Regions from separate parts of the Collinsella sp. AM31-2AC genome, predicted to be linked through region 2. Evidence: riboswitches for the same ligand, from Rfam matches in the RefSeq annotation. Region 2 holds a riboswitch; the other holds the start of a gene.
The links. A riboswitch is a leader RNA that binds a small molecule or an ion and turns the genes downstream of it on or off. The one in region 2 is predicted to bind thiamine pyrophosphate.
Positions count from the first base shown of each region.

Region 1: it holds a riboswitch for thiamine pyrophosphate, as region 2 does, so the genes downstream of both, thiM (hydroxyethylthiazole kinase) here and thiC (phosphomethylpyrimidine synthase ThiC) in region 2, are expected to answer to the same signal.

Region 1 covers NZ_QSJB01000004.1:53,352-67,837, reverse strand. Annotated here, with positions in the region: gene DW796_RS02700 (hypothetical protein) at 1-1,375, shown strand, start outside; gene DW796_RS02695 (hypothetical protein) at 1,647-3,344, shown strand; gene DW796_RS02690 (alpha/beta hydrolase) at 3,552-4,217, shown strand; gene DW796_RS02685 (uracil-xanthine permease family protein) at 4,275-5,609, opposite strand; gene DW796_RS02680 (5-methyltetrahydropteroyltriglutamate--homocysteine S-methyltransferase) at 5,732-6,865, opposite strand; gene DW796_RS02675 (LysR family transcriptional regulator) at 7,021-7,917, opposite strand; gene DW796_RS02670 (HAD-IIB family hydrolase) at 7,928-8,836, opposite strand; TPP riboswitch at 9,000-9,110, shown strand; gene thiM (hydroxyethylthiazole kinase) at 9,162-10,001, shown strand; gene DW796_RS02660 (thiamine-binding protein) at 10,005-10,346, shown strand; gene DW796_RS02655 (thiamine phosphate synthase) at 10,343-11,038, shown strand; gene DW796_RS02650 (patatin family protein) at 11,201-12,070, opposite strand; gene DW796_RS02645 (EAL domain-containing protein) at 12,395-14,486, shown strand, end outside.
Region 2 covers NZ_QSJB01000003.1:40,697-55,182, forward strand. Annotated here, with positions in the region: gene thiD (bifunctional hydroxymethylpyrimidine kinase/phosphomethylpyrimidine kinase) at 1-546, opposite strand, end outside; gene thiC (phosphomethylpyrimidine synthase ThiC) at 726-2,060, opposite strand; TPP riboswitch at 2,053-2,168, opposite strand; gene DW796_RS01910 (hypothetical protein) at 2,232-2,747, shown strand; gene DW796_RS01915 (YaaA family protein) at 2,788-3,597, opposite strand; gene DW796_RS01920 (aminopeptidase) at 3,701-5,098, opposite strand; gene polA (DNA polymerase I) at 5,265-8,009, shown strand; gene DW796_RS01930 (Cof-type HAD-IIB family hydrolase) at 8,353-9,180, opposite strand; gene DW796_RS01935 (argininosuccinate synthase) at 9,735-10,961, shown strand; gene DW796_RS10400 (hypothetical protein) at 11,195-11,365, shown strand; gene argH (argininosuccinate lyase) at 11,484-12,914, shown strand; gene ndk (nucleoside-diphosphate kinase) at 13,292-13,696, shown strand; gene rpiB (ribose 5-phosphate isomerase B) at 13,877-14,344, opposite strand.

The DNA.
Region 1 (14,486 bases), on a different contig from region 2:
CGGCACTAGCCAGAAAGCAGAGTTGAACATAACGAGCTCGAATAGCACGGATGAGCTCAATGTGACAGCCGAGGCCGATGCAATTAAATCAACAGGCGACCTCTCCATTTCTGGCCCAGGCACTGTGAACACCACAAGCACTGCTTCCGACGGAATTGAGGCAAAGGGCGATCTCTCTATCACGGGCTCGGGCACCGTGAATGCAACGGGCGGTACCGAAGGCATCCAATCCAAGGGCAAGACCACCATCGATTCCTCTGGCACAGTGATCGCTAAAGGAGGCGAAGGTTACGGCGTCGCCGCGGGCAGTGACCTGATCATCAAAGGCGGTGGCAAGGTAGAAGCAAGCTCGATAGAAGAAGCGGCGATTTGGGCTGACGGCAACATCGACATCTCGGGCGGCAGCCAGGTCAAGGCAAGCTCCCAGGGAGATCTTGCCGTCGACGCTGAGGGTAGTCTCGCGGTCACGAACGCCCCCCTTGACGCAAGCGGTGTTGAATATGGTGTCTATGCCTACAAGGGCGTTACGCTCGATCATGCGACCGTGACGGTCCGCACAAGCGCGAGCGGCGGCCAGGCCATCGCCCTCATCACTGATGGGGACGACATCGTCATCAAGAATGGTTCCATCGTGGACGCGTTCGCAGAAGGCAAATTCTCGGTTGCAATCTCTACCAGAAACCACCAGCCAAACGTCGCTGGCGGCCACATCTACATCAGCGACTCCGTTGTTAAGGCTATAGCCCGCTATGTCGAGACCGGTGGCGATGGCCCCGATCACTACAGCAACGACCAAAGCGGCGAGGTCATCCCTGAGCCTAGGGGTCTGAACATCGGTATCTTCGCCCAGACCTACGAGGGCATCACGCCCGCGAGTATCTCGATCGTCCGCAGCAAGCTCACGGCCGAGGGAGACACGGCGGCAATCTTCGCTCTTGCCATAAGCGAGGATGGCAAGGCGATCGGCACCATCGAGATCGAAGGCGCTCCCATCCAGACGCCCGCAGGCGGCAAGATCATTAACTATCGCAACAAGGAAGAACTCAGCGGCGGCATCCTCTGCGAGGCGGGTCAAACCATCGGCACGGGCGACGACGTGATCGACTCTCCCTATGACGCCGCTGTCGCCAAGAGCACGCTCACCGTACCTCCCGAGAAGAGCAAACCCGAGGAAAAGTCCGGCGAGACCAAGCCGGGTTCCAAGTCTAAGAGCGCGAAGACAACCAAGACCGTTGCAGTTGCAGCCACGGGAGCCAAGATCGCCGGCAAACTCGCAGCGACCGGCGACGCCTCGAGCGCAGCCATCGTGGCAGCCGCCCTTGCGGGAACAGCCGCTATCGTCACAGGCGCCCTGGCGAGTCGCAAACGCTCGTAAACACTTTTTCGCACAGGACGGGTGGATCGCGGCCCTTGCCTTCCTCGTCTACTTCTTCGTAGCGTAAGGGCAAGGCTGCAAAAGCTGAACAATAAAGCGCGGAGTCGCCATGCGGCCCCGCGCTTTTCTTTTAGCGCCGGTCTCTGCGCCGGCGTGCGGCCTATTTCTCCCCCATTTTGGCCATTTTGCCCTCCAAACGGCACTACCGCCGGCAACATCCAGCAGATACGCTGAATCTAGTCGTATAGGCCCTATGAGAACGGGAGCAACCATGGCAGCCTTGTTCACGACCCCCAAACGCAATGACACTACCGCCGGAACCCATGTTGCCGAACCCGACGTTCGCCGTCGCATAGGACTCGCGCACGGCAGCTGGCGCCGCGTGACGCGCCGCATCGTCGTGGGAGCCGTATGCGCGCTCACGGTAAGCTCGCTTCTCATGCCGAGCGTCTCGCTCGCAGCGGAATGGGTCAAGGTCGGCGGCAACAAGTACAACACCGCGGCGAGCGACGAAGCCGGTACCTGGTCGTGGGACGGCGCCGACGACTTGAAGCTCAACAACTATAACGGCGGCGAGATCCAGGCCGCAGGCAAGCTCAACGTGAATTACTCGGGAACCAACATCGTCACTGCCGAATGGATCGAAAGCATCAACGTTTCTCATGGCACTAACGAGAATGCCGAGCTCAATATCCAAGGCGACGAGGGCGGCACGCTCAGCGTGACATCTACTGAGGACGCTATCCTCTCCACGGGTAATATCAACATCGACGGAGCCGGGTCCGTCAACGCCACGAGCACTGGGTTTGAAGCCATCAATGCCGGGGGTGATCTCGCTATCAAAGGTTCGGGCAACGTCAACGCCACGGGCGCATCGGATGGCATCAGGGCAAACGGCAATATCACGATTGACGACAGCGGAGCCGTCAGCGCCAGGGCTACCAAGGGCAAGGGTATTGGAACCGACAAGAACCTCACCATCAAGGGTGGCGGGACGGTCGAGGCGAGCTCCGAGAAAGACGCCGCCGTCGAGGCCAAGGGCAGCCTCACAGCCACAAACGCCTCCCTCAACGTAAACGCTGTTGAATATGGCGTCTATGCCCACAAGGGCATCACCCTCGATCATGCAAACGTGACGGTCCGTGCAAGTAAAGGCAGATACGGTGGCGCCATCGCCCTCTTCACCTACCAGGACGACATCGTCGTCAAGAACGGCTCTACCGTGGACGCGTTTGCGGAAGGCGAGGTTTCGGCTGCATTCTCCACCAGAAACGATCGACCCAACGAGAAGGGTGGCCACATCTACATCAGCGACTCCGTTGTCAAGGCCATAGCCCGCTATGTCGAGAACGGCGACGGCCCCATCCCCTACAGCGAAAACCAAGATGGCGAGACGAGGCGCGAACCCCAAGGCGAGAACATCGGCATCATCGCCCAGACCGGCGAGGGCGTCACACCCGCAGTCATCTCGATCATCCGCAGCAAGGTAACGGCCGAAGGAGATACAGCGGCAATCTTTGCCCGTGCCATGAGCGCTGACGGCAAGACAATCGGCACCATCAAGATTGAGAACGCCGCCATCCAGACGCCCGAAGGCGGCAAGGTCATTGACTATCGCAAGCTCCGTAACGGCATCTACGAGGCAGGCCAAGCCATCGGCACGGGCGACGCTGTGATCGACTCCCCCTATAACGAAGCTGTCGCCAAGAGCATGGTCATCGCACCTCCCGAGGTAGCCAAGCCGGAAGACCCCAAGCCCGACGAGACCAAGCCCGCGGAGTCCAAGCAGGACCCCAAGCCCGAGGGCGCAAAGACGACCAAGACCGTTGCGGTTGCAACCACGAAGGCCAAGGCCACCGGCGTGCTCGCGGCAACCGGCGACACCTCGGGTGCGGCCATCGTGGCAACCGTCCTTGCGGGAACAGCCGCTATCGCCGCAGGCACCATGGCGAGCCGCAAACGCTCGTAGACGCCTCTGCGCACATGGCAGCTCCCGCGAAGGCCCCGAGTCCCAGCACCGTTTAACAACGCCACCGCCGAGCTCCCCTCCGGCGGTGGCGTTTTCCATATGCGTCCGCAGGGTATGCACGAGATTGTCTTTTGTCTAGCCCAACCTGCATGAGCCGGCGTGCGACAATGGGGGCCGTCGATATCACAACGTCGAGAGAAGCCCGTCATGGAAGCGCATCAAAAGCAGATAACCGTTCATGCACAGCATGCCGAAAGCGCACCAGTCATCTATCTTCCCGTGGTCATGGGCGACGGCGCGGAGGTTTATGAACGCTGCCGAGAGCTCAACTGCCCGCCCTTCACGCTTGTCGGCATTGGCAGCCTCAACTGGAATCGCGAGCTGAGCCCCTGGGGATGCGACGGAACCGTGCGCGATGCCGAGCCCTTTGGCGGTCAGGCTTCCGGATTTCTCGATGAGCTGTTGAACTGGATAATCCCAGAGGCCGAGTCGTCGCTTCCTCAGCCGCCCACCTGGCGCGGCATTGCCGGCTACTCGCTCGCGGGCCTCTTCGCGCTCTGGTCCCTCTGGCAAACCGACGCCTTTAGCCGCGCCGCAAGCGCATCGGGGTCGTTGTGGTTTCCCGACTTTGTCGATCGCGCCAGCACGGCCCCTTTTGCCGGCAACCCGCAGGCCGTCTATCTGTCACTCGGCAAAAAGGAGACCAAGACACCCAACCGCATGATGCGGCATGTACTCGACGACACACGCGCGATGGAAGCGTTGCTCGTCGCGCGCGGCATTCCAACAACGCTGGAGCTCAACCCCGGCAATCACTTTGCCCAAACCGATCTGCGCATGGCACGTGGCATCCACTGGATATTGACGCATTAAAAATGACGCCCGCGCGTACGCATGGGCGCCATTTTTTGATTCAGCTGGACGCAGTTGTTACTCAGCAGCCTCCTCAAGCTCGGAGACATCAAACTCAAAGTCGTTGCCCGGTAGGATGGCATTGAGCACAATGCCCACCAGCGAACCCACGGCAAGACCCGAAAGCGAAATCGTCACGCCGCCCAGCTCCAACACGATGGCACCGGCGGTGCTGTACGCAATGCCGAGCGAGAGCACGAGCACCAGAGCTGCCACCAGCACGTTGCGGTTGTTCTGGAAATCGACCTGGTTTTCGATGAGGTTGCGGACGCCCACAGCGCTGATCATGCCGTAGAGCACGAGCGACACGCCGCCGATAACGCATGCCGGCATGGCGGCGATGACCGCGGCGAACTTGGGGCAGAACGAAAGCACGATGGCGCAGCACGCGGCAATGCGGATCACGCGCGGGTCGAACACGCGCGTCAGGGCGAGCACGCCGGTGTTCTCGCCATAGGTGGTGTTGGCCGGAGCGCCAAAGAGCGAAGCCAGGATCGTGGCAAGGCCGTCGCCGAGCAGCGTGCGATGCAGACCGGGATCGGCGATGTAGTTACGCTCGCAAGTGGAGCCGATAGCCGAGATATCACCGATATGCTCGATCATGGTCGCAAAGGCCAGCGGCATGATGGTAATGATGGCCGTCGTGGCAAGGCCGCTATCGAACTGCGGGCCAAAGAGCGCAAACACGGTGTTGTCCCACACGATGGGCAAGCCAACCCAGGGAGCGGCTGCGACGCCAGAGAAGTCGACCTCGCCCAGCGCAGCCGCAACGGCATAGCTCACCACAACGCCCAGCAGAATCGGCACGATCTTGACCATGCCGCGGCCCCAGATGTTGCAGATGACGATAACGGCAACGGCAATGACAGCCACGAGCCAGTTGGTCTGGCAGTTAGTAATAGCGGAACTTGCCAGGATCAAGCCGATGGAAATGACGATGGGACCAGTCACCACCGGCGGAAAGAAGCGCATGACGCGCTTGGCGCCAAACGCGCGGAACAGGGCCGCCAGCACCGGATAGAGCAGGCCGGCGCAGGCTACACCCAGGCAGGCGTAGGGCAAAAGCTCGGCCTCGCCGTTGGGCGCGATTGCGGCATAACCGGCAATAAAGGCAAACGACGAGCCCAAGAAGGCCGGCACCTTACCGCGCGACAGGAAGTGGAACAGCAGCGTGCCCAAGCCGGCAAACAAAAGCGTTGCCGAAACCGAGAGACCGGTGAGCACGGGCACCAGCACCGTGGCACCAAACATGGCAAACAGGTGCTGTAGGCCGAGCAAAAACATGCGCGGGCGGCCGAGCGACGATGCGTCGTAGATGGCATCGGTGACGGCGGGCGTCGAAGACTGGGACATGGATGTCCTTTCGAATGGAAGGGCGATCGGGCATATCGGATAACCTGCCCGAACGATACGATCCGAACCATTGTACGCGATACGCAACGTCTCGCACGCGCCGTCGCCTGCGAACGGTAGCGTTACTTCCAAACGCGCTCGGCAACGCGCTTGACCAGCGCGATCTTTGCCCATTGCTCATCCTCGGTCAGCTTGTTGCCAATCTCGCAGCTGGCAAAGCCGCACTGGGGCGACAGATACAGGTTCTCGAGCGGAACATACTTTGCAGCCTCGTGAATGCGTTCGACGATGGCATCCTCGTCCTCAAGCTCAGCGGCCTTGGTGGTCACCAGGCCCAACACGACCTTCTTGCCGGGGGCAACGTACTTGAGCGGCTCAAAGCCACCGGCACGCGGCGTATCGAACTCAAGGTAGAACGCATCGACGTTCTCGTGTGCGAACAGGTACGGCGCGATGGGGTCATAGCCGCCCTCGAAAGCATAGGTAGAGTGGTAGTTGCCGCGGCACACGTGCGTGTTAATGACGAGGTCGTCGGGCTTGTCCTCGATGGCGGCGTTGTTGAGCGCCACGCCCAGCTCGCTCACCCTTTGCAGGTCAACCGGGCTCATGCCAGTCTTGGACACAAAGTCGGTATCGCAGTAAATGCCCCAGGTGCAGTCATCAAACTGGATGTTGCGGCAACCCGCTGCGTACAGGTCGGCGATCACCGTGCGATAAGCGGCTGCAATTGCGTCGGCAAGTTCCTCATCGGTCTTATAGACAGCGCGCAGGCTCTCCTGCTGGCCATCGCAGCGGTCGAGCGTAACCTCCGAGAACGTCTGGATCGGCGCCGGAATGGTCTGGCGCGCAACCTGGCCCTCGCCCTCAAGCACCTTGACAAACTTAAAGTGCTCGACGAAGGGGTGGTTCTCGCCGCTGATGGGGCCGGTCACCACGGCGGTGTCAGCCGTGGTCTCCTCGTCGTGGAACATATAGCCCGTACGCGAGGTGCGGCGTTCAATGCCGTTGAGCCCCCACATAAAGTCGAGGTGCCAGTAACTGCGACGAAACTCGCCATCGGTAATCACCTGCAGGCCAGCGGCCTTTTGCTTTGCCACCAAATCGCGAATGGCATCGTCCTCGACGGCCTTAAGCCCCTCGGCATCAAGCGTGCCTGCCGCATAGGCAGCGCGGGCGTCCTTTACGGCCTGCGGACGAAGAAAGCTGCCGACGATATCGGCGCGAAACGGCGCGTTCGGTTGAATCGAAGTGCTCATGGATATCTCCCTTTGCATTGGTTGCTTTACTGGGACAGAGTATGAGCGCTCATATGGCCATCGTAAAATATATGTTTATAACAGTTTGATATAGATGCTTCCTATATCAGCTAGGACTGCCATAAAGAGATTTGATCCGTGCAGAACGCAGCAGCTTAGATGTGCTGACGAATCGCGTCAATATAGGCCCGACCGTAGCGCGTGAGCGTCGTGTTCTTGCGCGTGATGATGCCAATCTCCATGTACTCGTCCACATCGAGCGGAATGGAGATAATACCCGGCCCGTTGAGCTCGTGGCTGATCACGCCCGAACACACCGTGTAGCCGTTGAGGCCCATGGCCAGGTTGAACAACGTCGCACGGTCACGTACGCGGATATTCTTGCGACGCTCAAAGGTCGAGGTCAGTTCCTCGGAATAGTAAAACGAGTTATAGCTGCCCTGCTCGTAGGACAGGAACGGGTAGTCTTCCAAGTCCTCGAGCGTCACGCTCGAGCGGCCCGCCAGCGGATGGTCTGCGCACACGAAGACATGCGGCGTGGCGCAGAAGAGTCCCTCGAATACGAGCTCGTTGGCGGCAAGCATGCGCTCGATAACCTCGCGGTTATGCTCGGATAAGTATAGGATGCCCAGTTCGCTTTTCATATGCGCGACATCCTCGATAATCTCGTGAGTCTGCTCCTCGCGCAGGGTAAAGTCGTAACGCGTGGCATCGAACTCGCGGATCACGTCGACAAACGCGTTAACGGCAAAGGAATAATGCTGGCAGCTCACACTAAAGTGCGGCACCTGCTCGGATGCGCCCTTGTACTTGCCCTCGAGCAGGTCGGCCTGGTCGAGCACCTGGCGCGCATAGCCCAAGAAGGTCTCGCCTTCCTCGGACACAACGACGCCCTTGTTAGTGCGCTCAAAGATATGCACACCCATCTCGTTTTCGAGATCGCGAATCGACGCGGTAATCGAAGGCTGCGACACAAAGAGCCGGCGCGAGGCCTCGGTGATGCTGCCGCATTCGACAACCTTTACAACATATCTGAGCTGCTGAAGCTTCATAGCCTTCTCCCTAGACGTTCGTGACGCCAAAACCCGCCGCGTCCATTTGGCGCATAAACGACGGCATCTCCCCCGTCGCGGCGCAGGCGGCAATCTGATGTAGAGCCCCGGCGACCGCATCGTCTGCCGCAGCGCCGATATGCCAGCGCGCGGCAGCCGTGACGGCCTCGTTGGCATTGGCGACTGCAACGGAGTTGGGAACGGCATCGATCATGGGCAGATCGTTATCGGAATCGCCGAATACGGCCACCTCGTCGGGCGTCAGGCCCAAAGCGTGCGCCAGCTCTAACGCAGCGCAGCCCTTGTCCCAATCAGCAGGAAGGATGTCGAACAGGCGCACGCGGTTGTTGGGAAACACAAGCGAGAGCTCCGGCACCTCAGCGGCAACGCGCTCGCGTAGCTCCGCGAGCTCCTCACGCGAACGAGCACTCCAGATATTCGCCTTGAACACCGACGCGTCATCGACAACAGGACGGCACGGGGCCTCTTCGCCTTTGAGCCACGCGTTGCCGCCCGACTCCATGGCGCGGCGCACGCGCTCGGGGTCGCTCGTCACACAATAGGCATCGTTGCCCCAAAAGTCATCACCCAGGCCGTAGACCTTCAGATACGTATCGTCGGTCTCTTGCTCCAAGTAGTCAGCCAAGCGCATAAGGGCGGCGTTGTCGGTCGCATGCGAGGCTACCACCTCGCCGTCCACAAACATGACCTGGCCGTTGCAGAACGCGCCGGTCGAGAAGCACTCGGCGCGATTGCGGAACATCCAGCCCATCGCGGAGGGCTGGCGACCCGAAACCGGGCCAAAGTGCAGACCCGCCGCCTGCATGGCATGAATGCCCTCGATGGCGTAGTCGCTGGCGCCGTCATGCCCGGCTGGAATCAGCGTATCGTCCATATCGGTCAGCACAAGTTTAATCATAAGGCCCCCTCGGTCATTCTTAATCCCGTCTATTGTACCGACCTGCCAAAAAGGGACAGGTTTATATTGGCAGGTTTTATCTGGGAAAACGCAAAGCCCCAGTTGTTACCTGCCAAAATAAACCTGTCCCTTTTTGGCAGGTGCGCTAGTATAGGGAACAACAGATTCGATGCGGGAGTGCCGGCGGTGCAAACCACAAGGCTGAGAGGGCATGGGGCCCAATCCTTTGAACCTGTCAGTTAATGCTGGCGTAGGGAGCATGCCGCCTTTTTAGGGGCGCTGTCTATGCACAGCGCCCCTTTTCTATGCCAAGGAGGCATGTGCAGTGATCGATTCGAAACAGCTCAAGCAAAACGTGGTCAAGGCCGTGGAGGAGATTCGTGCCAACAATCCGATGGCGGGCTCCATCACCAACACGGTGACGATTGACTTTGTCGCCAACGCGCAGCTCGCCGTGGGCGGATCGGCCGCCATGGTCTATCTGCCCGACGAGGGCGAGGCGCTCGTTGCCGGCGGCGGCGCCATCTATCTGAACATGGGCACACTCTTCCCCATCTACGAGCAGACGATTCCCCGCGCGGCCAAGGCGGCACACGACGCCGGCAAGCCCTGGGTGCTCGATCCGGTGGGCCTGGGCATCGGCAGTCTGCGCACCCAGCTGGTAGGCGAACTCAAGCAGTACAAGCCCACCATCGTGCGCGGCAACGCCTCCGAGATCATTGCGCTCGCCGGCCTGTGGGGTCTTGAGGGTGAAGCCGCCGATCTGAGCCGCGTGCGCGGCGTTGACACCACCGATACGGTTGACGCCGCCCGCGGTGCCGCCGCGGCGCTCGCCCGCTACACCGGCGGCGCCGTAGTGGTCTCGGGCGAAGTCGACCTGATTACCGACGGCACGACCATGGCCAAGTCCCACGGCGGCAGCCCGCTCATGTCCAAGATCACCGGCTGCGGTTGCTCGCAGGGCGGCGTGTTGGCCGTGTACGCTTGCGCCACCGACCCGTTTACGGCGGCCATCTGCGGCACCGCCGTCTACAACGTTGCCGGCACGCGTGCCGCCGCCGTTGCCGATGCCCCGGCAAGCTTTAAGGTCGCCTTTATCGACGAGCTCTACCGCGCGACCGCTCAGGACATTGCCGATAACCAACTCGAGCTCGAGGAGGCATAAGCCATGTCCGAGCCCGCAACCAATGCCGGCATGAACACGCTCGTCGCTGTGGCCATCGCCCCGTGCGGCACCGGTGACGAGCTTTCCGCCGAGGTCGCCGAGGTCGTGCGCGTCATTCGCGAGAGCGGCCTTCCCAACCGCACCACCTCGATGTTCACCGAGATCGAGGGCGACTGGGACGAGGTCATGCAGGTCGTGCGCGACGCAACCTTTGTGTTGGCGAGCAAAGGTATCCGTACCGAAGTCGTGCTCAAAGCCGATATTCGCCCCGGTTTTACCGACACCATGACTGGCAAGCTCGAACGCATGGAAGCTCAGATCAAAAAGCAGGAGGAAGCACGATGAGCATCCGCGACAACCTTGATATCTCGGCCTATCTGGTACTCGGCCCCGAAAACACCCTCGGGCGACCCGTGGGCGATGTGGTGGCCCAGGCACTCGACGCCGGCTTTACCTGCATCCAGGTGCGCTCCAAGGTGGCAAGCGCCCGCGAGATCATCGCGCTGACGGGCGATGCCGCGCAGGCTATCGCACAGGCCGGCAAAACCGGGCAGGTCGCGCTGCTGATCGACGACCGCCTGGACTGCGTACTCGCCGCGCGCGAGCAGGGCATTGCTGTCGACGGCGTGCACGTGGGCCAGAGCGATATTCCCGTCGAGGTCTGCCGCAAACTTTTGGGCCCCGATGCCATCGTGGGCCTTTCGGCCCGTTGCGAGGAGATGCTCGAGTACGTCAAGACCGCCGACATGAGCCTAGTCGACTACCTGGGCATCGGCCCGCTCCACGAGACCGAGACCAAGCGCGACTGCGGACGCGCGGCCGACGGCTCTATCATCACCAAAAGCTTTGAGGACCTGGCCGCACTCCACGCGGCAAGCCCCGTGCCCATCGTGGTGGGCGGCGGCGTAAAGATGGCCGACCTGCCGCAGCTCAAGGCCACCGGCGTCGACGGCTTCTTTGTGGTGAGCGCCGTCTGCAGCGCCGACGACCCCTACGCCGCAGCCAAGGAGCTCGTCGATACCTGGCAGCAGGCATAAGCCTAGACCGAGCAGTTGCTCCGCAGCCTCATGTCTTCAATAGCGGAAAGCGCATACCAGTTTGGACGTCCATTCTGGGATGCGCTTTCCGCATAGAGGACCAGCGGGAAACTGCGTCCCAGTCTGAACGCTGATTACGGGATGCAGTTTCCGGCGTAGTCCCTACCCCGCCAGATACGCTTCCAGCGCGGGCAACGTCGCCTCCGCATCGCGACGGCCGATCTGGTAGATGCGCTCGAGTTCATCGGGCTCGCGGCACAGCGACGGCACCTTCACCGATTCGCTCGGCCGCACCACAAAGATCTCGCCAGCGGCTTCGCGACGCGCCAGGTCATCGAGCGTGGCATTGTAGACCTCGTGCCGATGCTCAAGCGCCGCAACAAACTCCGGATAGTGACGATACACGCGACGCAGCATAGGCATCACGCTATTGGGCTGCTTTACAAAGCCTGCCGGCTGCGTCAGCACCACCACGTTGCGGTCATAGCCTTGCTCAAACAGCCAAGCGCTGGGAATGGAATCGGCAACACCGCCATCCAAGTACTTACGACCCTCGATGGCAACAGGACGCGTCGCCACGGGAATCGCCGACGACGCCCGGATCCACTCAATATCGCGCTCGTCGCCATAGGGCAGGTCATGGTAGACGGCCTGCCCCGTCTTAAGATCGGTACATACGCACGTAAACTGCATGGGGCAGGCGCGATATGCCTCCAGATCGATGGGATCGCGCTCGATGGGTACCTCATGATAGGCAAACTCGGCATTGAACATATCGCCGGTTCGCAACCAGCTCGTCACGCTCGCATAGCGTTTGTCGGCGCAATAGGCCTTGTTGTAGCGAATGGCGCGGCCGATCTGGCGCGATTTAAAGTTGTAGCCAAACGCCGCGCCCGCCGAGACACCCACCATATGGTCGCAGGTTAAGCCGTGCTCCATCCATACGTCGAGCACGCCCGCCGTATACATACCGCGGTAGCCGCCTCCCTCGAGCGCAAGCCCCACCGTGCGCGTCGTGTCTGGCTGTGCCATGCGACCATCTCCGTTCCCGTGTTTTAAAGCGGAACAAGTATACCCGCCAACATATATCGACTCAGTCGCATTTATATCGAGCATCGCATCGTCACGCTACCGATTGGCGAATAATAGCCGCCCGCGGCAGGGGCACCCATATACAATCCTCTATTGTTGTTTATACTACTCAATAGTTATCAGCAGCGAACACGGACCGACATATTAAACCAGCGACGCAGCAAGGCGGGGGCCTGGATACACGCAAAGCGTTGAGCAGCAACGCGTGTGTACAACGAGCTCGCCCGACGCAATACACCCCGACCTCAGGAAGCCGCTTACAGCATGGATATCGCCAGCAATTACACCGAGACGCTCGAAAAGACCATCCGTGACCTTCTCGAGCGTCAGGACGATCTGATCAGGACTGCCTTTACCGACCAGCTCACCGGACTGGGCAACCGCGGCGGTTTCACCCGTTCCTTAGAGGAGCTCTGGGAACAGGAATTGCCCGTAACCATGGCGTTTATCGACATCGATAACCTTAAGCACTGCAACGACATCTTTGGCCATGACGAGGGCAACCGCTATATCTTACAGGTGAGCCTCTATCTCAAGCTGTATATGAAGGTGGACGAGGCGACATTTCGCCTGGGAGGCGACGAGTTTGCCATCCTGTCTACGATCGCGACCGAGGACGACCTCGCCGAGCGTCTGGAACACTGCCGGACGGTCCTGCTCAAAAACAACGATGCCGAGATGCCTCACTCGTTTAGCTACGGAGTGTCGCACGCCGACCCCGCCCTGGGCGAAGCCCCCAATCGCTTGACGAACGATGCCGACCATCGCATGTACGACTATAAGCTGCGCCATGCCGTGCACCTTGATCGACGCAATATCACGCAAGTCCACGCCGACGATTTCGAAGTTAGCGATCGCATTTTCGACGCCCTTTCGATGCTCAACGAAGGCCGCTATTTCTTTATCGAGAACCTGGACAAACATCGCACCCTTTGGTCACAAGGCGCCCTGCGCGACCTTGGTCTTCCTTCGGAGCATATAGACAACTGCCACGATTACTGGAAAACGCGCGTCCATCCCAATGACCTCGAGGCCTATAGCGACGATATCGACCAGATCTATAACGGCTCCAAGCACCGTCGCGTCATGCAATACCGCGTGCGCAACGCCGCCGGCGACTACGTTCTCTGCCGTGCTCGCGGGTTTCGTATCGACGGCGACGGAAATGTCCCCTCGCTCTATGTTGGCGAGCTCGTCAACCACTCGCTTGCCGAGACCGTCGACGCCGCCACGGGCCTTGGAACGCAGCGTATGTTGCTCAACGCTATCGATGCCTGCCGTCGCGACTGTTGCGAGACGGGGCTTATAGCGGTGCGCGTTCGCGGCACGACAAAGCTCAACGAGCTTTACGGAGCCGAGGCTGTCGACAACATGCTTGCCGAATACGCAGGCCGTATGCTGTCGATCACCCGTGGCAGGAGTCGCGTCTACCGCTCACGAAGCGTCCAGTTCGTCGTGCTCAGCAACGATTTGGACCATGAGGCGTTCGAGCAACTGGTCCATCATCTAAAAGAGGCCGTTTTCGCTCCCGTTCGAATCGCGGGCGATACCATTACTCCCGTCTGTCTTGTCGTCCCGGCCTTCTACGAGCGCCTAGCCAACCAAGCGACCGCCGTTTTAGGCGAACTCGACCGTCGCCTTCGCACGGCCGGCGGACTTGTTCCCAACGACAGCCTCCCCATACCCGAGATAGAGCGCAAAAGCGCTATCGCCGAGCGCATCGATATGCTCACGGGCCTCTGTCGACCCAGCGAGTTTATGCGGCGCGCCAACGCATTTCTCCAGACAAGGCGCGACGGCGCTTGGTGTATCGCCACCGTCGACATGGGACACATGCGACTGTTCAACGAATGGCACGGACAGGCCGAGGGAGACCGCATGCTCGCCGATGTGGGCACGGTCCTCAAGGACATCGAAAATGCCGACATGGGCGTCGCAGGATACTGGGGCCAAGACGACTTTTGCATACTCATCCCCTTTGAGCACGACACCGTCCATCAAATCTATAACAGCGTTCGCGAGGCCGTGGCCAAACATGATGACGGCGTGGGTTTCTGGCCGTCCATGGGCGTCTACCCCATCGACTCCAACGAGGAAATCACCATCGATGCGCAGGCCAAGGCCATGTTTACCAATCGGCGTGCAAAAAACGACTTTAAGGAGCGCATTGCCATTTTCCGCCCCGAGGAGTACGAGCGCGAAATCTCGTTCCACCGCACGCTGACCGAATTCCAGTATGCGCTCTCAAACGGCCGCATTACCTACTACTTGCAGCCCCAGGTCGACATGGAAACCGGCGAGATCACTGGCGCCGAGGCGCTCACGCGCTGGATTGACAAGGATGGCTCCCTCATTT
Region 2 (14,486 bases):
AAGATGCCCACCCTTAACGAGGGATGCGCAACCAAAGCGGCGGGTGAGGAGCATGGCAGCATTTTGCTGTGTGCGTTCGGAGTCGACCTCGTAGTCGAGCAAGGCCATGGCCTCGGGAATATTGGGCGTGATGACGGTTGCTAGTGGGAACAGGCGGCGGGTGAGCGCCTCGGCGGCATCTTCGGCAATCAGCCGTGCGCCCGAGGTGGCTACCATGACGGGGTCGACGACCACGTTTGTCGCGTTCCAGGCGCTCAGGCGGTCGGCGATAACCTCGATAATCTCGGCAGAGGAAACCATGCCGATCTTGACGGCGCTGGGGCGGATATCGTCAAATACGGCGTCGATCTGCGCAGCGACGATATCAGGGGAGATATTCTGCACGGCGGTGACACCGAGCGTGTTTTGTGCGGTGATGGCGGTGATGGCCGTCTCGGCATACAGGCGGTGCGCCGTGATGGTCTTGATGTCGGCCTGAATGCCGGCGCCACCGCTGGAATCGGATCCTGCGATGGACAGGACGGCAGGTACCTTACTGCGATCCATGTTTGCTCCCTTGTTCGGTCGGAATCAAATGGGTCTTTAAGCCAGCATTATAAAGATGCCCGGGCCGACTTCTATGTCGAACCCGGGCGGGCGATGCAATCTTTACGCAAATGTAAGCAAATGTTCACACGTCAACAATTGACGAACACCATGTTAGCGATTGTGGCTCCGGTGACGAGTTAGTCCTCCATGCCGAGATCGATCGTCGTACCCTCGAACACCTTGTTGACGGTGCGGACGGCGCACATCTTGCCACACATGGTGCAAGTGCCCTCGGTGGCGGCGGGGGATTCCTCGTAGCGCTTCTTGCCGGTGACCGGGTCGAGCGCGCACTTCCACATGGAGTCCCAGTCGAGCTTGCGGCGTGCCTGGCCCATCTTGTCGTCCATGTCGCGGGCGTGGGGTACCTTCTTGGCGATGTCGGCGGCGTGTGCGGCGATCTTGGTGGCCATGAGGCCATCGAGCACGTCCTGGGCGTTGGGCAGGCACAGGTGCTCGGCCGGCGTCACGTAGCACAGGAAGTCGGCACCGGAGCTGGCGGAGATGGCGCCGCCGATGGCAGCGGTGATGTGGTCGTAACCCACGCCGATATCGGTCACCAGCGGCCCGAGCACATAGAACGGGGCATTGTGGCACAGGCGCTTCTGCAGTTTCATGTTGGCGGCGATCTCGTCGAGCGCCATGTGACCCGGACCCTCGACCATGACCTGGACGCCGGCAGCCCAAGCGCGCTTGCACAGCTTGCCCAGCTCGATCATCTCAGCGGTCTCGGTGGCGTCGTTGGAGTCGTAGAGGCAGCCCGGGCGGCAGGAGTCGCCGAGCGAAATCGTCACGTCGTACTCGTGGCAGATCTCGAGCAGCTCGTCAAAGTACTCGTAGAAGGGGTTTTCGTTGCCGGTGACCTCCATCCAGCCAAACAGCAGCGAGCCGCCGCGGCTCACGATGTTCATCAAGCGGCCGGTCTCCTTAAAGGTCTTGGTGACCGACTTGTTGATGCCGCAGTGGATGGTCATAAAGTCCACGCCGTCCTCGGCGTGCGCGCGCACGACCTCGAACAGGTCATCCTTGGTAAGCTTGACCAGCGGCTTTTCCATGTAGCCGATGGCGTCGTACATGGGGACGGTGCCCACCATGAGCGGCGTCTCGTCGATGAGCTGCTGGCGGAACTGGCGCGTCTTGCCCGAGTTGGAAAGGTCCATGATGGCGTCGGCGCCAAAGTCCTCGGCGATCTTGACCTTCTTCCATTCCTCGGCGGCATCGGCTTTATCGCCCGAGATGCCCAGGTTGACGTTGACCTTAGTAGACAGGCCCTCGCCGACGCCAAAGGCGCGCATGCCTTTTTTGATGTGCACGATGTTGGCGGGAATGGCGATGCGGCCGTCGGCCACGCGCTCGCGGATGTACTCGGGGTCGCGATGCTCGCGCTCGGCGACTTCCTTCATCTGCGGCGTGATCTGCCCGGCGCGGGCGAAGTCGATTTGCGTGACGAGCTTGGGCTCGGTCTGTGTGCTCATTGGCACGGCTCCCTTCGTTGGCATTACCCATATCAGGTTTGCGGGTCAGGGCGGGCGCGCCCAGTCTCAGCCTGCCGTCTTGTCCTGCAAGCTCCCCGTTTATGTAATGGGCTCAAGTATAGCTCGAATGGGTACGATTGGCCTAACGAGCGTGCCTGTGGGGAGGCGAACATGGAAGACAAGCATCTATATCGAGAGACGCAATGGGATGTATCGGCCGAGGAAAGCCGTGCGCACCATGGCCTTGTCGCGATTGGTTTTGCGGTGCTTGCCGTGCTGGTGATTGCCTTTTGTATCTGGACGTTTGGCGGTCACGGCGGCGCTGCATGGGAGTTCGAGGCCGACGATGCCCTGCCGATCATGACAGTGAAGGTTACGGGCGGCAATACCGTTGCCGCGCCGGGCGACTATTGGTATCCGCGCGACGAGTTTGTGCAGCTGCAGTTGAGCGGCGGGTCTATTCCGGGCGAAGAAATCGAACGCGTGACGTATGATGCGGCGCTCAAAACGCTGACGGTGAAGCTCAAGAATCAGGGCGACGTGCCTACGACTATGGATATCGCGCTGACGGAATGGCGCTTGGAGCCCCCATCGGGTGTTGCGGTGTCCGAGGTAGAGCACGTTAAGATTACCTACCAAAATGGCTCGACAAACGAAGTTGCCAAAGCCGACGGCTTGGCGGAATAGACGCCGTGCCTAGGCAGCACATTCAAAAGTAGCGGTGGTCCTACAAGGTCTGTTCGTTCAGGAAGACCAAAGTGTTCTTATTTGAAAGCTCGGGAAAGTGACGATAACCAACGTCAAACGCGGTGAGCCCGCTTACATCCTCGAGCTTGTTTTCTGCCATCCAGCGCACCATGGAACCACGTGCCTTTTTGCTGGCGGTCGAGCGCTGGATGGGCTTGCCGTTGCGGATGCCTTCGCCAAAGAGGCACGTGACGACCGTGGCGTCGCCCGCGAGATGGGGCAGAACGGCTTTGGCGTACTCTACGCTGGCGAGGTTGACGATCGTGGTGTTTGAGCCTGCCGGGGCGATAGCCCGCGCGAGCTTGTCGCTCCAAAACGCATAGAGGTCTCGGGCATCGTCAACGGCGAGCTTCGCGCCCATCTCCAGCCGATACGGTTCGACGGCATGAAAGGGGCGAACGCACCCGTAGAGGCCAGAGAGGATCCACAGGTGGCTTTGCAGCCATGCGAGCTGCGCGGAATCCATCACCTCGGGCGCCATGCTCTGGTATTGAATGCCGTGGTAGGACATGACGGCAGGGGAGAGGTGACAGGCGAGTGCGGGATTGTCGAGATCGCCGTTTTTCAGGATGGGCCCGAACTCATGCAGGGTGTTGAGGCAAGGCCCCAGCAGTTTGTCACTCACGTTCCATAGCGCCTGCAGGCTGTCGCTGCCTTCATTCCGCTCGATATCTAGCAGTGCGCGGTGGAGGCGAGCCGTCTCGCGCGCAAAGGGTGGAATGCCCAGGACTTCAAAAGCATCTTGGGCCGCGCACATCTGCTTGGCGGGCGAAATGACGACCTGCAGCATGGACTCTCCTCTGCCAAAAAGGAAGTTGCGGTGGAATACGGTCTGTTTTGGCCGTTTATGGGCCAGTTTAGTCTGTATTTCACCGCAACTGATGAAGGGTTGGTTACGCGCGCTCGATGAAGGCCTTGTAGCCGCGATAGGCCTCGTAGATATCGGCCTTGTTAGCGACCTCCCACAGGGCGTGCATGGACAGGACGGCAACGCCAGAGTCGATGACGTTCATGCCGTACTTAGCCATGATGTATGCGATGGTGCCGCCGCCGCCCGCGTTGACGCGACCGAGCTCGCAGGTCTGGAAGTCCACGCCGGCCTCGTCCATGATGTCGCGGATGAGGGCCACATACTCGGCGTCGGCGTCGTTAGAGCCGCCCTTGCCGCGGCTGCCCGTGTACTTGTTAAAGCACAGGCCGCGACCCATAAAGGCTGCGTTCTTGGTTTCGAACTTGCCGGCGTAGCCCGGGTCGAAGCCGGCGGACACGTCGGAGGAGAGCATGCGGCTGCGGGCGAGCGCGCGGCGCAGGGCCAGCGGGCTATCCTCGCCGGCGAGCGTCATGATCTCGGCGACGGTGTTCTCGAAGAAGCGGCTCGTCATGCCGGTGGCACCCACGGAACCGATCTCCTCCTTGTCGACGATGAGTGTGATGCTCGTGCGCTCCACGTTGGCGACGTTGATCTGGGCGAGCATGGACGGATAGGCGCAGACACGGTCGTCGTGGCCATAGCCCAGAATCATGGAGCGGTCGAGGCCCATGTCACGGGCGGGGCCGGCGGGCACGACCTCGATCTCGGCGGAGAGGAAGTCCTCCTCCTCGACGTCGTACTGCTCCTTGAGGATATCCAGGAACATCTGCTTGACGGGCTCCTTGGGGGCGTCCTTGTCGTCCTCGTCAAACTTGACGGGACGGCCGCCCACGATCACGTCGAGGATCTCGGCGTCGACGGCGTCCTTGGCGGGCTTGGCCATCTGCTCGCTCGAGAGGTGGATCAGCAGGTCGGAGATGGTAAAGACCGGGTCGTCGGCCTTGTCACCGATGTTGATGTCGACGGTGGTGCCATCCTTTTTGCAGATGACGCCTACGAGTGCGAGCGGGGAAGCGACCCAGTGGTAGCTCTTGACGCCGCCATAGTAGTGCGTGTCGAGATAAGCCATGTCGCCGGCCTCGAAGGCGGGGTTCTGCTTGAGGTCCAGGCGCGGCGAGTCCACGTGGGCGCCCAGGATGTTAAAGCCCTGCTCGAGCGGGGCGGTGCCCAGGTTGACGAGCATGAGGTCCTTGCCGTGGTTGGCGGCGTACACCTTGTCGCCGGCCTTGAGCGCGCGGCCCTCGGCGATCACGGTCTCCAGATTGACGTAGCCCGCCTCCTCGGCCATCTTGATACCGGCCTTGACGCACAGGCGCTCGGTCTTGTTCTCACTCAAAAACTGCTTATAGCCGCGGCAAAGCTCCTCGAGCTCCTCGATCTGCTGTGGCGTGTACTTTTTCCATGCGCAGGGACGCTCCATGACGCAGGCTCCTTTCGGATCGATCGTGCTGGTTGATGTACCGTGAGCCATCGTATCACGCGCGGGCCCGCGGCGGCAGGGAAGCCTGATGTGCGGTGGCCGCGGGGCGGGGAGCGTGTAAACTGGTGTGAGCAAACCGTGCCCAGCCCAAAGCGAGGTATTCAATATGTCTGAAAAGCGCCGTACCTTTGCCGTCATCGACGGCAACTCGCTCATGCATCGCGCCTTCCACGCCGTGCCGCCGACCATGAACGCGCCGGACGGTCGCCCCACCAACGCGATCTTTGGTTTTCTGAACATGTTCCTCAAGATGATCGATGCCTTTAATCCCGACGGCGTTGTCGTGGCGTTTGACAAGGGCAAGCCGCGCGTGCGTATGGAGATGCTGCCGCAGTACAAGGCGCAGCGCCCGCCCATGGACCCCGACCTGCACGCGCAGTTCCCCATGATCAAGGAGCTGCTCGCCGCGCTCAACGTGCCCATTTTGCAGTCCGAGGGCTGGGAAGGCGACGATATCCTGGGAACCATGGCGCGCCTGGGCGAGGAGGCCGGCTGCGACATGCTGCTGGTGACCGGCGACCGCGACATGTATCAGCTCGTGACCGAGCACGTCAACGTGGTCTCGACTCGCAAGGGCCTGTCCGACGTGGCGATCATGACGCCCGAGAGCGTGGACGACCTGTATCACGGCATCACGCCGGCGCTCGTGCCCGATTTTTACGGTCTGAAGGGCGATACGTCGGACAACATTCCCGGCGTACCGGGCATCGGCCCCAAAAAGGCGAGTGCGCTCATCGCGCAGTACGGCAGCCTTGACGAGGTCATCGCGCATGCTGACGAGGTCAAGGGCAAGATGGGAGAAAACCTGCGCGCACACATCGACGACGCGCTGCTGAGCCGTAAGGTGGCGACCATCCGCACCGATGCACCCGTTGAGCTCGATTTTGAGGCGACGTCCTTCCCGGCGTTTTCCGCCGATGAGGTTTCCGCGGCGCTGGGCACGCTTGGTATCACCGCCATGCAGAACCGTTTCTTGGCGCTGATCGGCGGCGAGGGCGGGGCAGCTGCCAGCACGTTTGAGATTCCCGCCGTTTTGCGCGCAGCCGCCGGCGATGCTGGCGCGCTTGGTGCCGTTGCGGCTGAGGTCTCCCGCGTGATTGATGCAGGCGAGTGGATTGCCGCCGTGGTGGACGATGACAAGGAGGAGGGCGCGCTTTTTGGCCTGACGCGCACGCTGTGGCTGGCGACGTCCAAGGGACTGCTTGCGCTTGAGGAGGGCGACGGCGGTACCACTGCCGTGGTCGATGGCTTCAATTTCGCCCACGGCGTGATTGCCGGTGTGCTTGCGCGCCTGTTTATGGAGGGCCGCGTGGCGAGCCCGGATACGAAGGCTCTACTGCATGAGCTTTCGCCCATCGATTCTTCCGAGCCCGAGCTTATGGATCCGCTGGCAGTCGATTCCACGCGCATCTTCGACACCGTGGTCGCGGCCTACCTGTTGGATTCCGACCGCTCCGAGTTTGACGAGGCGTATCTGGCCGATACCTATCTGCAGATGGCGCTGCCTGCGGCGCACGGTGCAGAGGGTGCCGGCGAGGATGCTCCTGCGCCCGCCGCTCGCACGGCGGCCTTGATGCTGGCGCTGGTCGCACCGCTGCGCGACCGCATGGCCCGCGAGAACGCTGCCAACGTGTTCGACGGCATCGAGATGCCGCTCGTGCCGGTGCTTGCCAAGATGGAGCGCGCAGGCATGCTTGTAGACCCCGACCGTCTGCATAGTCTGTCCGAGGGCCTGGCGACCCAGATTGCCGAGGTCGAGCGCAGCATTCGCGACCTGGCAGGTGACGAGACCTTTAACATCGGCAGCCCCATGCAGCTCTCGCACGTGCTGTTTGACGTTATGGGGCTTCCGACCAAGGGCCTCAAAAAGACCAAGCGCGGTTACTATTCGACCAACGCCAAGGTGCTGAGCGACCTTGCCCGTGACCACGAAATCGTGCGTCTGATCTTGGATTGGCGTGAGAAGTCCAAGATCAAGTCCACCTATCTGGACACGCTGGGCCCACTGCGCCGCGGTGACGGCCGCGTGCACACCACGTACAACCAGACCATCACGGCAACGGGGCGTCTGTCCTCGAGCGACCCGAACCTGCAGAACATCCCGACGCGCTCGGAGCTGGGCCGTACCGTCAAGACGGCGTTTTCGGCAGGCGCGGGAAGCGTCTTTTTGGCGGTGGACTACTCGCAGATCGAGCTGCGTCTGCTGGCGCATCTCTCGGGCGATGAGCACCTGGTGCGCGCCTTTAACGAGGGCGAGGACTTCCATGCCGAGACGGCCGCGCGCGTGTTTGGCGTGCCGGTGTCCGAGGTGACACCCGACCTGCGCAGCCGCGCCAAGGCCGTGAACTTTGGCATCGTGTACGGTCAGCAGGCCTACGGTCTGTCGCAGTCGCTGCACATCTCGATGGCCGAGGCGCGCGACATGATCGACCGCTACTACGAGGCCTATCCGGGCGTGCGCACGTTCCTCGACAACGTGGTGGCACGTGCCAAGCAGACGGGCTACGCCGAGACCATGTACGGCCGCCGTCGTCATATTCCGGAGCTCAAGGCCAAAAATCCGCAGCTCCGCGGTTTTGGCGAGCGCACGGCCATGAACCACCCCATGCAGGGAACCGCGGCCGACATCATCAAGATCGCAATGGCCCGCGTAAGCAGCCGCCTGGAAGAAGAGGGCTTTGCCGCTCACATGATCCTGCAAGTGCACGACGAACTGGACTTTGAGTGCCCCGTCGACGAAGTCGAGCGCCTCACCGCCATGGTCCGCGACGTCATGGAGCACGTAGTGGACCTCCGCGTACCGTTGATCGCCGAAGCCAGTACCGGCATAACCTGGGCCGACGCGAAATAGGGAAGCACTCCATAAGGCAAGCTCGCCCAAGACGCAAGCCCCCACATACTTAAGATTTGGGACAAACACTACTGATTAATTTGTCCCACAGTAACCAAAACAGAGGGGAGCCCCTCCCAACAAGGAGCTCCCCTCTGCTCAAATCATTTCAGCTAAGTATCTAGACACTCAAGACGCCATCTTGGCGGCAGGAAAGTAAACCTAGGGCCTGGCCGGGCGGCACGGGTTAACTTTTCGTAGATTCCGCACGCAAAGAAAGCCACTTAATGTGGCTTTCGTCTTGCGCAGGACCTGACCGAGCGAAAAGTTATCCCGTGCCGCCCGGTCAGGCCCGATGGGACGGCTACCGAGCCGCCAGGATGGCGTCGATGAGCGTCAGTACGCCCCCGTCGTTGTTGCTCGGAATGCGCCATTTGGCGTGCGCGTTCATGTGCTCCTCGGCATTATCCACGATAAAGCTATGCCCGACGCGCTCCAGCATGGGGATGTCGTTGTACGTATCACCCACGGCGGCGGCATCAGCGATATCAATGCCCAGCTGCTCGCACAGGTGCGCGACGCCCGACCCCTTGTCGACGCCCAGGTTCATAAAGTCTATCCACTCGCGCCCGGCGTTGGTGACGTAGAGCTTGTCCGAGAACTCGGGGCTGTAGTTCTCGCGAAACGCAGGCTCGGCATCGTAGGCGGGGAAGAAGATCGAAATCTTGTTGGACTCGATATCAAGGCCCTCAAAGCTATCGACGTAGTTGATCGTGTTGTAGTACACGCTGATCTCGTCGTGGTACTGATGGTCGCGGGCGAGCACATAGAACTCGTCGTAGCAGCACAAGACGGGAACGGCACGCGGGTCCTCCGAGGCACGGGCGAGCACCTGCTGATACAGCGCCACATCGATGTTGCTCTTATAGATATAGCTGCCGCGATAGATGACGCAGGCTCCGTTGTCGGGACAAAAAGCAAGGCGGTTCTTAATGCTCTCGAACATTTCCTCGAGCTTGGGGGCAGGCCGTCCGCTGGCGGGGCAGAATACGATGCCTGCGTCGGCGAGCTTGTCCAGGCGCTCATCAAGACCCTGCGGCAACACGCGCTTGTCGGTGAGCAGCGTCTTGTCCATGTCGACGGCGAGAATCTTAATGCTTCCGATATTGGTGTCCGATTCGTAAGTTTGCATAAAAGCGCGCCTTTCGTTTCGAAATTGTTTCAGACGTTATAACCATCAACCAGTAACTGAGCGTATTGTCGCAGGAACGGAGCGTATTTGCACCACGCTTCACAAAGTAATGAAAAAACTTTTCAGAAATTTGAATTTGTCGCTTGTGCTGCGGGCACTTTAGCGTAATATAGCGACCATCGAAAACGGAGACGGAAATACAACCGCTTACCGAAGAAAAGGTACCGTTTACGATATTAGAATTGCGCCCGGCGATAGGTGAAAGGAGAGGCAGATGCAGTTCGTAAAGATCATCACCACTGCAGATAATGCCATCCGACGCCAGCGCGCAATTTCCCGACGACGATAACAATCGTCTCTGTTCGTATGGGGTGAAATGCCCCAACAGAGTCATTTTGAGGTCGTTGGGTTTTAGCACGATATAAACGCATGTTTCTAGAGCATGCTGTGCTGCTTTTTGCTATTTAACCTGATATTGCACGGTTTTTTGACCTCGAAATGACTTGCAACTGACCGATGTTCTAACTAGCTACCAAGGGCGAAAGGAAACAGCCATGAGCAAGGAAAAAGTCGTTCTCGCATATTCCGGTGGTCTTGATACATCCGTATGTGTCAAGTGGCTCCAGGACGAGAAGAATCTCGATGTCGTTTGCGTCTGCGGCAACGTGGGCCAGGAGGAGACCGGCTTGGATGCCAAGAAGCAGAAGGCGCTTGACCTGGGCGTTCTCGATTGCCAGGTGCTCGACCTGCGCGACGAGTTCTCCGATGAGTTCCTGACTAAGGCCATCGCCGCAAACTCCATGTACGAGAACAAGTACCCGCTGCTCTCCGCGCTGTCTCGCCCGCTGCTCGCCAAGAAGCTTGTCGAGGTCGCTCACGAGTTTGGCGCGACCTACGTCGCCCACGGCTGCACCGGCAAGGGTAACGACCAGGTTCGTTTTGAGGCTGCCGTCAAGGCCCTCGACCCCGAGCTTAAGGTTATCGCCCCGGTTCGCGAGTGGGATCTGAAGTGCCGTCCCGATGAGGTTGCCTATGCTCACGCCCACAACGTGCCGGTTCCCGAGGGCGCCAACGACAACCCCTATTCCATCGACGACAACCTGTGGGGTCGCGCCATCGAGTGCGGTCACCTGGAGGATCCCTGGAACGAGCCGCTCGACGACGCCTGGGTTATGACCAAGAACCCCGAGGACACGCCGGACACCCCGACCTGCACCGAGATTGAGTTTGAGGCGGGCAAGCCCGTCGCCGTCGATGGCAAGAAGATGAAACTCTCCGAGATCGTCATCGCCCTCAACAAGATTTCGGGTGACAACGGCTTTGGCCGTCTCGACCTGGTCGAGGATCGTCTGGTGGGCCTCAAGAGTCGCGAGTGCTACGAGGTTCCTGGCGCCCTGACGCTCATCACCGCCCACAAGGCGCTCGAGGACATCTGCATCGAGGGCGACCTGCTCAAGACCAAGATTAAGCTCGAGCAGGATTGGGCCACCGCCGTGTACAACGGCCAGTGGTACAGCCCGCTCAAAAACGCGCTCGATGCCTTTATGGCCGACACCCAGAAGTTCGTGACCGGCACCGTCCGTCTGAAGTTCTTTAAGGGCAACTGCCATGTCGTCGGCCGCAAGAGCCCGTTTAGCCTGTATGACTACGGTCTGGCTACCTACGACCGCGACACTACGTTTGACGAGAAGGCCAGCGCCGGCTTTATCGAGATCGATACGCTGTCGCTCAAGACGTGGGCTAAGGTCCAGGGCCCCAGCTCTGCTGCCGCCCAGGCCTAGCGCCTCCTTCCTTTGGTATCCGCGCGGCCCATCCGCGTGATACATAACGGGCGCATGGGGTCCCTACCTTTCGTTATGCTTGCTGACACTTCTTAACATCGGTGGCCCCTACGTTCCGCCCGCATATATGATGCCGCGTCTGCGGCTGAGTCCGAGCCCCGCCGGGGTTGTCCGGCGGGGCTCCTCCTATCAATTTGACGGCCCTGCGCCTATATATATGGGGAGTATCCATTATGTTCAATGCTATCGCGCATGCTTTACTTGCCCTCGCGCCCGAGTTCGATGCTGCAAAGGTCGAGGACGTTCCTATGAGCCTAAAGGCCTGGATCGATGGTTCGCAGGGCAACATTCGGAGGGAGACGTTGGGCGCCAAGTGCATGGCGCGTCACTTCTTTGCAAATTAGCTATATGGCCTCGCACATGGTGGGGAATATACAAAACTAGCGGTTGAGAAATCGCTTTAGCGACAGGGCGCATTGCTTTGGGCGCTTGTTTTGGGATTTGATGAAAGGGGACGGTTCCATGGCTCTTTGGGGCGGTCGTTTTGAGGCAGGCGTGGCCGAGGTCACGCAGGAGTTTGGCGCGTCGTTGCCGGTTGACAAACATCTCTATAAGCAGGATATCGCCGGATCTAAGGCACATGCCAAGATGCTGGCGGCCCAGGGCATTATCAGCGCCGAGGACGAGCAGGCGATTGCCGAGGGCCTGACCGGAATCGAACAGGATATCGATGCCGGCAACTTCACCTTTGATATCAACGACGAGGACATTCATATGTCCATCGAAAGCGAGCTGACGCGTCGTATCGGCGAGGCTGGCAAACGCTTGCATACTGGGCGTTCGCGCAACGACCAGGTGGCGACCGATACGCGCCTGGGCGTCAAGGCGCTGGCCAAGGAGCTCATGGAGGCCAATCTTGAGCTGCGCCATGTGCTGGTGGATGCGGCCAAGAAGTACGACAAGGTGATTCTTCCGGGCTACACGCATATGCAGCACGCTCAGCCCGTGCTGCTCTCGCATCATCTGCTGGCGTATTCCTGGATGTTCGCGCGCGACTTTACGCGCCTGAAGGCCGCCTTTGATGCCGCCGACAACTGCCCGCTGGGTGCTGCCGCGCTTGCCGGTACGAGCTATCCGCTCGATCGCCAGATGACGGCTGCCGAACTTGGCTTTGCGGGCGTGATTCCCAACTCGCTCGATGCGGTTTCCGACCGTGATTTCCTGCTCGATCTGCATTACGCCGGATCCGTCATGGCGATGCACCTGTCGCGTCTTTCCGAGGAGATCGTGCTGTGGTCGAGCTCCGAATTTGGCTTTATCACGCTTTCAGACTCCTACTCCACCGGCTCGTCCATCATGCCGCAGAAGAAGAATCCCGACTTTGCCGAGCTTATCCGCGGTAAGAGCGGTCGCGTGTACGGCAACCTGGTGCAGCTGCTGGTGACCATGAAGGGCCTGCCGCTCGCTTATAACAAGGACTTGCAGGAGGACAAGGAGGGCGCGCTCGATACCGCTCACACGCTCATGCAGTGCCTGTCCGTTATGGCCGGAATGATTTCGACCTGGACCGTCAACGAGGATGCCATGGCGCGCGAGTGTGGTGTGGGCCACTTGGCAGCCACTGATGTTGCCGATTACCTGGCAAAGCGCGGCCTGCCGTTCCGCGAGGCACATGCCGTGGTGGGTCATCTTGTCCTGATGTGTGAGAAGCGCGGCTGCAATCTTGAGGACCTGCCGTTTGAGGTGTTTCAGGAGGCAAGTCCGCTCTTTGAGCGCGACATTACCGAGGCACTCGACATCCCGTCGATTGTCGCCGCGCGCACGACCGAGGGTGGTACCGCCCCTGCTGCCGTTGCCGTGCAGTTGGGAAGCGCCGAGGCGCAGCTCGCGGCCGATGAGGGTGTGTTTGGCTCGTTATCCAAGGTCGTCGAGATGGGCTACGGAGCTAATTAGCTTATTGGATGCGTCTGTCTGGTGTGTTCATCATATTTTGCCTTTACGGGTGCCCGCTATGGTGGGCACCCGTTTTGTTATAGAGAAGGAAGGAGCTTGTCGAGAACTTCTGTAGGACATTTGCGCAGGTTGTGAAGGGGGTGCGTTCACGGGCGACAATCGACCGCCCGTTCTGTTCGTTGCAGTTGAAAGTGGGACGGATGGTACTCTAGTCGGGCTTCGAAACAGAAGTGACACATATGGAGCGCTTTAATAAATAATAACGCTTCAATAAACGGCTTTTTGTTTAACTGCAGCTAGAACTCTGTTACGATGCAGTCCAGGCGGGTGCCGGAATGGGACTTGGGCACGCGCGAACCTACTTGAAAGGCTACCTTATGGCTATCGAGAAGACCTTCATCATGATTAAGCCCGACGCCGTGCGCGATCGCAAGATCGGCGAGATCGTTGCTCGCATTGAGCGCAGCGGCCTTGTTATCGAGCGCATGGAGATGACCACGCTCGAGCGCGCTACCGTCGAGGAGCACTACGCCCATCTGGCCGACAAGCCCTTCTTTGGCGGTCTCTGCGACTTTATGACGAGCGGTCCGGTCGTCAAGATGGTCGTTTCCGGCCTCTCCGCTGTCTCCAAGATGCGCACCCTTATGGGCGCCACCAACCCGCTTGATGCTGCCCCCGGCACCATTCGCGGCGACTTTGCTGTCGATGTCAACGCCAACGTGATCCACGGCTCCGACTGCCTGGAGAACGCCGAGATCGAGATCAAGCGCTTTTTTGGCTAAACCAGCTTTGACTCCTTAAAGCTGTTAGCGTGTGGCTTGGGCGCCGCGGAACTTCATCCGCGGCGCCCTTTTTATTCCAGTAGACTTTTGGTAAACCCCCACAAATCTACTAAAGAGCCCCCGTCCGGATGTTTCTTCCGGGCGGGGGCTGGCGTTAGCGTCGTATGGCTTTGTGAATCTTTAGGCCTCGTCGACGATCTTAAGGCCGCGCGTGTGGTCGATCTCGTTGAGGAGGTTAACGCGACGCTCGTGACGGCCGCCCTCAAACTCGGCGTCGAGCCACTCGTCGACGATCATCTTGGCGAGCTCGGAGCCCACGACGCGGGCGCCAAAGGCGAGCACGTTGGTGTTGTTGTGCATGCGCGAGAGCTTGGCGCTGAAGGGCTCGGAGCACACGACGGCACGAACGCCCTCGACCTTGTTGGCGGCCAGGCTGATTCCGACGCCGGTGCCGCAGATCAGGATGCCCAGGTCGACGTCGCCGTTGGCAACTGCCTTGCCCACCTTGTAGCCGGCGATGGGGTAATCAAAGCTCTCGGAGGTGTCGGTGCCAAAGTTCACGACCTCGCATCCGCGCTCCTTCAGGTGCTCGGAAATGATGTTCTTGAGCTCGACGGCGGCGTGGTCGTTACCGATACCAATCTTCATGAGTGGTTCCTCTCTGGTCCGTGCGGCGGAATTGCTAAAGGTTTTACCGCGTTCGACTGCATGATAGCGCGACTTTTGCGTAAACACTCGGGCGTTTTTTGGTCAAACGCTTTAGCAGGCAACAAGGCCGGCCTCTCATGAA